DNA from 4 places in the Rhizobium sp. AN5 genome. Region 3 is predicted to be linked to each of the others. Evidence: riboswitches for the same ligand, from Rfam matches in the RefSeq annotation. Region 3 holds a riboswitch; each other region holds the start of a gene.

Region 1 (2,197 bases), on a different contig from region 3:
CCGGAAGCGACACACCCAACTCGAGCCAGTCCGGAATAGATTCCGAGCTCTGGCCCATTCTCGCCGTGCCGGAGTTTCGGGGCCGCAGTGGGCGTGTTCTGCACTGGGTTGATCGGCATTATGCGGTCGCGGGAGGTTTTGATTTTAACGACGATCGGGATGGTGTGTGGCTGGAAGGTACGGCCCAGGCCGCGCTGGCATTTCAGCAGGTCGGCGATGCCGAGCGGGCCGAGGCGCTGCTTGCCACCATCGCCGCACAAATATCTCCCGATAACCTGATCTACGCGACAGTCGGGGACGAACTGACGACCGGGCTGATGATCGGGCCGACCTCGACCTTTGCCGACTTCAAATATTTCAGGTTGCCGCATGTCGGGGCCACTGCCTGGGCAATCCTTGCAGCGAAAGGCTGGAACCCTTTTCTTAGAAAAAGCGGTTGTATTCGTCTTTGTGAGGGATAACTGTCCGTCTCGGCGGCAGCAGGAGGATATTGCTCCAGGCCGTTGCGCCGGAGATTGAAAACTGGGACGCATGACGCTGCTGAAAGCGGCGAAAAGCGTAAAACCGCAACGTTGACTGCCGCGCCGAATGCAATCTATTCGGTCGGAACCGGCGATGGAAACGCAGACTTAAGGACATAAAGATATCGTTATATGATGTTGACCGATGACGTGGCTTACAATATGGTCATCACGCCTAAGGTTCCCCAGTCGTTGCACGCAACGTGCCGGGGCTAAGAGGGAAGTCGGTGCTCCGTGTCATGCGGAAAAGCCGACGCTGCCCCCGCAACTGTAAGCGGCGAGCTGAAGTCCAATATGTCACTGGTTTACCCCGGGAAGACGGACGGAAGTGATGATCCGTGAGCCAGGAGACCTGCCTTTGGTGAAATAACGTCCACGGGCGGGGTGTCCCAGTGTGCCGTAGCAAAGGCTGCATTGTCGCGGCCTGTCTTGCTATGCGTCCGCAGACCCATGCCCCCAACTTTATAGGGGCACAACATGTCTCAGACCTGCATTTTTACGATCACGAGCGTACCCTTCGATGAGGACTATCGTCCTTCAGAAAATACGCGCATCACCACCAATTTCGCCAATCTGGCCAGGGGCGAAAAGCGGCAGGAAAACCTGCGCAATGTCATGCGCATGATCGACAGCCGCTTCAACGCCCTCGCGCACTGGGATAATCCCAAATCGGACCGATACTCGGTCGAGTTGGAGATCATTTCGGTCGACATGAGCTTCGATGTCGCGGGTGAAAAATTTCCCCTCATCGAGATACTGAAGACGACGATCATCGATCACAAAACCAGTGAACGTATCGACGGCATTGTGGGGAATAACTTCTCCTCCTATGTGCGAGACTACGACTTCAGCATTGTGCTGCCGGAGCATAACAAGAGCGTTCCTGCCTTCAGCATTCCGGCCGACTTCGGCGACCTGCATGGAAACCTGTTCAAGTCCTTTCTGCGGTCGGATGCCTACCGCTCGCACTTTCGCAAGCCGCCGGTCATTTGCATCAGCGCCTCGACCAGCAAGACCTATTACCGGACCGAAAATCATCACCCCGTGATGGGCGTCGAATACCGGCAGAATGGGTTCTCGTCCACCGACCAGTATTTCGGGAAAATGGGATTGCAGGTTCGCTACTTCATGCCTGCATGCAGCGTTGCGCCGTTGGCCTTCTACTTTGTTGGGGACTTGCTGGGCGACTACTCCAATATTGAGCTAATCGGCGTCATCAGCACGATGGAAACGTTTCAGAGAATTTATCGCCCCGAAATCTACAATGCGAACGCAGCAGCCGGGACATTTTACCAGCCCAACCTGAAGCACCAGGACTATTCGCTGACCCGGGTCATTTACGATCGCGACGAACGAAATCGCTTGGCGGTGGATCAGGGTAAGTTCACCGAAAAACACTTCATCAAGCCATACCGCGCCGTCCTTGAGCAATTGTTTGCTCACCGCCCCGCCTGAGCATCACTTAGAAGAGGTCCCATCGTGAAGAAACTTCTCCCCACATCGACCGCTGGCAGCCTGCCGAAACCCTCCTGGCTTGCGCAGCCCGAAAAACTGTGGTCGCCCTGGAAGCTGGAAGGCGAGGAATTACTGGAAGGCAAGAGAGATGCCCTGCGCCTTTCACTGGACGATCAGCAACAGGCCGGCATCGACATCGTCAGTGATGGCGAGCAAACACG
Region 2 (2,197 bases), 100 kb from region 3:
AACCAGCAATCCGATCGTCTCATCAGCCATCAGTGCTTTCGCTTCGTCCCAGGCCTTTTTAGCTGCCGCGACATCGCGCTTCAGGTCCTGCGTGTCCCAGGTAAATCCCTCGCCCATGGTGCGCCATTCCACCCTGTCGCCGAACAAAGTCAGGGCCTGCTGTTCACCCGTCGACCATGCGCCCTTGATGAATTGGACGACGCCGACCCGCCGCCCTGTGCCGAGCATGCGTAAAGCAAGACCGAAAGCGGCCGTGGATTTGCCTTTGCCGGGGCCGGTATTGATCATCAGCAGACCTTTTTCGATGATCTTTTCCGCGACTTCGGCATCCTGAACCGTCTTGCGGTTGACCATTTTCTGCCGGTGGCGTTCGGCTTCGCTGTCGCTGATATCGCGTGTCATCGCGTTTTCCTTCTCGTCCAGCGGCGCGGGACCGTATGCCCCCGCCATTCGGAGCGGCGACTATACTCAATTTGCCGCACCCGGCAATCGACAAGCCGGCAGCATTGACCGTCACGCCCGTTCAGCCTAAGGGTAAGGCACTGACGGTCTTTTCCCGGCAACGGGAAAAGCTAAGAGGGAACACGGTTCCACCCCATACCGGGTCATTCCGTGGCTGCCCCCGCAACTGTAAGCGGTAAGCCCGCGCTGTGAAGCCACTGGACCATAAAATTGGTCCGGGAAGGTGGTGCAGGGTGTTTTAAAGCCGCAAGCCAGGAGACCTGCCGTTTCAGGAAAAAACGTCTGCCGGGCGGGGTGCTCCGGTCAGCCGGTCGAATTGATTTGCAGCCGCGCTTTTCAGTGCGCTGTTTTCGACATCCGCACCCCGATGAGTTTAAAGGCGCGGAAAGCGGAACGGTTTGGATATTACCACAACATCTTCTTGTGCGGACGGGACAATGGAAGTCAACACAGCTTCCGGCGTGGTCGTTTTTGTCTGCCGAAGCTGTCGCGACGACACCGATCCCAATGCGGAGCCGCGCCCCGGCACCATCCTTGCGGAAGCTGCCATAGCAAAAGCGCGTGACTCCGGCATCGATGTTCGCTCCGTCAATTGCCTTGCCAATTGCAAACGCGGCCTCAGTGCCGTGCTGCGCGGTGCCGATGGCTGGTCCTATGTATTCGGCGGGCTGACGCCCAACGATGCGGAAGACCTGCTCGAGGGCGCGCAAATGCTGGCCGCCTCCTCAGATGGCCTGATGCCCTGGCGCGGCCGCCCCGACACATTGAAGCGCGGCATGGTGGCGCGCATTCCCCCATTCGATTTTACCGAGGAGAGATCATGAGCACCCTTCTGGACCGCGTTCCCTGCACCATCGTCACCGGCTTTCTGGGGGCTGGAAAAACCACGCTGCTGCGCGGTCTCCTCGAAAAGCTTGATGGCAAGCGGCTTGCCATCATCGTCAACGAATTCGGTGATATCGGCATCGATGGCGATATCCTCAAGGGATGCGGCATTGAAAGCTGCCCAGAGGAAAACATCGTTGAGCTGGCCAATGGCTGCATCTGCTGCACGGTGGCGGATGATTTCCAGCCAGCAATCGAACAGATTCTGAGCCGCCAGCCGAAGGTGGAGCATATCCTCATCGAGACCTCCGGCCTTGCCCTGCCCAAGCCGCTGGTGCAGGCATTTCAATGGCCGGCCATCAAGAGCCGCGTGACGGTTGACGCTGTGGTAGCTGTCGTGGATGGCGCTGCCCTTGCCGAGGGTCAGGTGGCGCATGACATGGAAGCACTTGCCGCCCAGCGCGCAAATGACGAAGCGCTCGATCACGACGATCCGGTCGAAGAGGTTTTCGAGGACCAGATCGCCTGTGCCGATCTTATCGTGCTGACCAAGGCGGATCTGCTCGATAGCGCCGGTCTGGACAAGGCGAAGGCTCATATTCTCGAGCATTTGCCGCGAGCCGCAAAGATCGTCGTCGCCTCGAATGGCGCCATCGATCCGGCCGTGCTGATCGGCCTTGGTCTTGCGGTTGAAGAGGATATCGAAAACCGCCGCACCCATCACGATGGTGAACTCGACCATGAACATGACGATTTCGACAGCTTCGTCATCGACCTCCCGGCCGTGACCGATCCGGAAGCGTTGGCGGCTCGTATCGCCGAGACGGCGGCTGCAGAAAATGTTCTGCGCATCAAAGGTTTCGTCGAAGTATCCACCAAGCCGATGCGCCTGCAGGTGCAGGCAGTCGGT
Region 3 (2,197 bases):
GGAAAGCTGCAATGCTGAATTGATGGACCGGCCGATGCTTTCCATATTGTCTTCCACACGCAGCAGAAAACACGAAACCAGTTCACCGCGGCTTTTCTTGCCGGCGTTGAGAAAGGTCGGGGTTGCCGGCTGGAAGCGGCCGGAAATGATTTCATCCATCAGATCGCGGGCAAGCTGTTCGTCGCCACGCGCCAGAGCCAGCGCCACCATGCAGACGCGGTCCTCATAACGCTCCAGGTAACGCTTCCCGTCGAAGGTCTTCAGCGTATAGGACGTATAATATTTGAAGGCGCCGAGAAATGTCGGAAAACGGAACTTTCTGGCATAGGCCTCGTCGTAGAGGTCACGGACGAAATTGAAGGAATACTGGTCCAGCACCTCCTGTTCGTAATATCCCTCGGTCACGAGATAATCGAGCTTTTCCCTGAGATTATGGAAAAACACCGTGTTCTGGTTGACGTGCTGGAGGAAATATTGCCGTGCCGCAAGGCGGTCCTTGTCGAGCTGGATCTTCCCGTTTTCATCGTAAAGGTTCAGCATCGCGTTCAGCGCGTGATAGTCCAGTCCCGCGTCCAGGTGTTTCTGCGCGGCGGTTACTTGTTGTTTGGCATCCGTGTTGCGCACCGCGCTCGAGGTCAGCGTGTCCAAAATCGTTCCAATCCATGATTGACGTTGGCGACATCTTCCTCCGTGCCGAGAAGCTCGAAGCGGTAGAGAAACGGCACCGCGCATTTACGCGACACGATATCTCCGGCGGATGCGAAAGCTGCGCCAAAATTCGTATTTCCCGCCGCGATGACGCCGCGAATGAGATTTCGGTTTGAGGGCTCGTTCAAAAACCGGATAACCGGTTTCGGTACCGCTCCTTTCATGCCGCCGCCCCCATAGGTGGGGGTGACGAGAACATAGGGCTCCGACACGTGAGGAACGTCTTCCTCGGCGCCGAGCGGCAGGCGAAGCAATCGTCGCCCCAGTTTCTGAAGGAAGCGATGAGTGTTCTCAGACCGGCTGGAATAATAGACGATCAGCCCCATCGCACCGCCTCCTCAGCTGATCGAGCCAATCATGTCCGGACGGAAACCCGCCCAATGGCGTTCGCCGGCAACAACCACGGGAACCTGCATGTAACCGAGGCCGCGAACGCGATCGAGGGCATCCGCATCTTCGGAGATATCGACGATCTCGTAGCTGACGCCGATGCGGTCAAGCGCACGATAGGTGGCAGTGCACTGGACGCAGGCGGGTTTGCTGTAAACGGTGACGGTCATTGTTTCCTCTTTCGAAGCCGCCTTTACGCACGGCTCAACATTGCCCGCCTGCAATCGAAAGCGGGTGGCGATGGTTCTGTCATTCTGGCGAGGCGCGCGGCTTAGGCCGCGTAAGATCGCTGTCTACGCCGACGAGCGTAGAAACTCATAAAAATGCACTGGCATGACTTCACCCCGAAGCTTGTTCTGGAGGGGGCAGAAAAGGGCGCACGCAATTCATTTGCGTCATACACCTTCCTTCCGGACACCCCGCCCGTGGACGTTTTCGCTCAAGGCAGGTCTCCTGACTTGCGGGTCAAAACATCCATTCCCACCTTCCCGGAGCTTTTAGCTCCAGTGGCTCAAATCGGAACGATGCTCACCGCTTACAGTTGCGGGGGCAGTTTCGGCATTGCTTCACCATAATGGTGTTGCGCACCGAATTCCCGTCTTAGCTCCCGACGCTTGCGAATCGAAAGAACCTTGAACACCACATATAGTATATGAGGAATTTTTTTCGTCAATAATTAGACATGCCAAAGCCCCACCCTGTGGATCAAAAAGATTCAACACATGGTCAACAAAGGCTTAACGGTAAATGTTCGATGCCGCCTACGGACGGAAGCGGCGGGTTTATTCCCAGATATCGATGCGAATATCGGCGGGGCGGGAGTTCTCGATTATCCGCTTTCCGTTGGGAAGATCGTTTTCGAAAAGTTTGGCGTGAATCTCAGTCGCGTCGAGACCATAGCCCTGCCATCTATCCCGCAGGCGTTCCTCGAGCACCGCAACGGATGGGCCTACGAAGATGGTAAGATCGAAGCTGCCGGAAAGCTTCGTCCACGGCGCCTCGTTCAACAGCAGATAGTTGCCTTCGGCAAGGATGAAGCGTGTCTCGGGCGCGATGGCGCGAGCGGAGGCAATGGCTATTTCGCGGGAGCGGTCAAAAA
Region 4 (2,197 bases), 1.3 Mb from region 3:
GCGCTGAAGGGCATTCAGCCGCAGCAATAGCTCCTATCAAGCACCCGGTATGGAGTTGGCAACGCTCTGTCTCACTCACAAGACGGTCGCGTCTTCTCTTTACCGCCCACCCCAGCGATTGCGAAACACCAGTTCCTCCAGCGGCACGCGCTGGCGCCAACCCTTCACCGCCAGTTCCGGCTCGGTATAAAGTGTATCGACGCGGCCGAGGCATAGCCAGGCGACGATCTCGATATGGTGGGGGATTTCCAGAATGGTGCGAATGTCGCTGTCGTGGAAAATGCTGACCCAGCCGACGCCGATGCCTTCGGCGCGCGCTGCAAGCCAGAGGTTCTGGATGGCGCAGACGGTGGAATAGACATCGGTGCGCGGATTGTGGGTACGGCCCAGCACCACCTTGCCGCCACGCGTCGGATCGCAGGTGACGCAGATGCTGAGCGGCGCCTTGCGGATGCCCTCAAGCTTGAGGCTGCGGTAAAGCGCCTGCTGCTCCCCCTCGAACATCGCCGCCGCCTCGCCATTGGCGCGGCTGAAGGCAACCCAGGCTGCCTGCCTGACCGCACCGTCAGTGACGAGCGTGAAATTCCACGGCTGCATGAAACCGACCGAGGGCGCGGAATGCGCCGCCTTCAGCAGGCGCTCGACCACATCTTCCGGCAATGGATCCGGAAGGAACTGATCACGCACATCACGGCGGGTTTCGATCGCACGGTAGATCGCCTCTCGCTCCCCCTCGGAAAACGGGTAGGCGGGCGAAAGCGCGTGATCAAATGCATTGCCGTCGAGCAAACTGGTCGCGAGTGGATCGGTCGGCATCGTCTATCCCCAACAATGCTGGCGCGCTGCCACGAAAACCGGCTCCGGTTTTCGCCTGCACAACGCGCTGCTGCAACAACCCGCCGCCGTCCACGCGGTCTGGTCTATCCTGTCAGGCCGGTCTTCTGACTCGGCTTCATCCGCCCGCTTTCGCCTTCCCGAATGGATTCAGTGGCATCTAGAAAAAGGGCATCCGCCTCACAGCGCTGGGCACGTTCCGGTCTTGCACCGGATTCCCGATTCTCCCGCCGTAAAAGGCGGGCACCTGACGAAGACGCTTATGAGCAACAAAGCTTGCAAATACAAGTATCTTGCGCAGTGATGCGGCAATGTGACCGTGGCCACCTCACCTGCGTTATTGCGGCCTTGAGCCGGAATTCCAACCAGCTCAGCTCTTTCGGCTGAAAAGCGGCCTTTCGCCGCGCAGACGCGCGCCGGCTGAAGCACCCCTACCGCATCACCAAACGGGAAAATACCGCACATAAGCGAACTCATCCCCGTCAGGTGACCAGTTGGGCGAATTCATCGTTCCCTGCCCGCCGAAAAGGTCAAACAGCGTTTCGGCATTGCCGCCATCCATATCCATCAGCCGCACGCGCACGTTGAGGTCGCGCGGATGGTCGAAGACATCGGCGTCATAAGAGACGAAGACGACCTTGTCACCGTTGGGGGACGGATGCGGGAACCAGTCGCCGTAGGCGCTGTCAGTGATACGCTCGACGGCCGAGCCATCCACCCGCACGCGCCAGATCTGCATCTGGCCGGTGCGGCTGGAGTTGAAATAGATCCATTCTCCATCCGGCGAATAATCCGGCCCGTCATTGCGGCCCTCACCACGGGTAAGGCGTGTCTCAACGCCGCTGTCTATGTCCATGGAATAGATATCGAAAACCTGATCGCGAATGCCGCAATAGGCGAAACCTTTCCCGTTCGGCGACCAGCCGTGCCAGTAGGACGGAAGGTTCTTCGTCATCAGCCGCGGCGTTCCGCCCGTCGATGGCAGCAAATAGATGGCGCTCTTGCCGAACTCCACCTTGTCGGAAATGGCATAAAGCGAACCGTCAGGCGAAATGCCGTGGTCGTTGTTGCAGATTGTCGCAAAGCCGGTATCGACCTTTTCCGGCGAAGGGTCGCCGGCAAGTGACAGGCGGTAAAGCAGGCCATCGCAGTTCAGAAGCAGATATTTCCCGTCCGGCGACCAGTTCGGCGCCTCGAACAGCTCCGGCGTCTGCCAGACCACCCGCATCTGCCGGGTGCGGATGTTGAAGATTTCGATGGAACTGCGCATGCTGCCTCCCGGGCCTGTCGATCGTCTGGCGTGGAGCGTTGAATGGCACAAACATTCCGTTTGCATCCACCACCGCCGTGATTATGATCCTAT

Evidence for each region. A riboswitch is a leader RNA that binds a small molecule or an ion and turns the genes downstream of it on or off. The one in region 3 is predicted to bind cobalamin.
Region 1: another riboswitch for cobalamin. It lies ahead of CRP02_RS03335 (DUF1852 domain-containing protein); the one in region 3 lies ahead of nrdH (glutaredoxin-like protein NrdH).
Region 2: another riboswitch for cobalamin. It lies ahead of CRP02_RS25405 (DUF1636 family protein); the one in region 3 lies ahead of nrdH (glutaredoxin-like protein NrdH).
Region 4: another riboswitch for cobalamin. It lies ahead of bluB (5,6-dimethylbenzimidazole synthase); the one in region 3 lies ahead of nrdH (glutaredoxin-like protein NrdH).

Annotation. Positions count from the first base shown of each region.
Region 1 covers NZ_OCMJ01000002.1:513,576-515,772, reverse strand. Annotated here, with positions in the region: gene CRP02_RS03340 (hypothetical protein) at 1-461, shown strand, start outside; cobalamin riboswitch at 683-896, shown strand; gene CRP02_RS03335 (DUF1852 domain-containing protein) at 999-1,976, shown strand; gene CRP02_RS03330 (methionine synthase) at 2,001-2,197, shown strand, end outside.
Region 2 covers NZ_OCMJ01000004.1:2,618,315-2,620,511, reverse strand. Annotated here, with positions in the region: gene cobO (cob(I)yrinic acid a,c-diamide adenosyltransferase) at 1-402, opposite strand, end outside; cobalamin riboswitch at 530-745, shown strand; gene CRP02_RS25405 (DUF1636 family protein) at 900-1,286, shown strand; gene cobW (cobalamin biosynthesis protein CobW) at 1,283-2,197, shown strand, end outside.
Region 3 covers NZ_OCMJ01000004.1:2,721,732-2,723,928, reverse strand. Annotated here, with positions in the region: gene nrdE (class 1b ribonucleoside-diphosphate reductase subunit alpha) at 1-648, opposite strand, end outside; gene nrdI (class Ib ribonucleoside-diphosphate reductase assembly flavoprotein NrdI) at 636-1,034, opposite strand; gene nrdH (glutaredoxin-like protein NrdH) at 1,047-1,268, opposite strand; cobalamin riboswitch at 1,524-1,748, opposite strand; gene CRP02_RS25880 (nucleoside triphosphate hydrolase) at 1,881-2,197, opposite strand, start outside.
Region 4 covers NZ_OCMJ01000004.1:1,428,477-1,430,673, forward strand. Annotated here, with positions in the region: gene CRP02_RS19535 (DUF2865 domain-containing protein) at 1-30, shown strand, start outside; gene bluB (5,6-dimethylbenzimidazole synthase) at 100-816, opposite strand; cobalamin riboswitch at 914-1,100, opposite strand; gene CRP02_RS19545 (TolB family protein) at 1,274-2,104, opposite strand.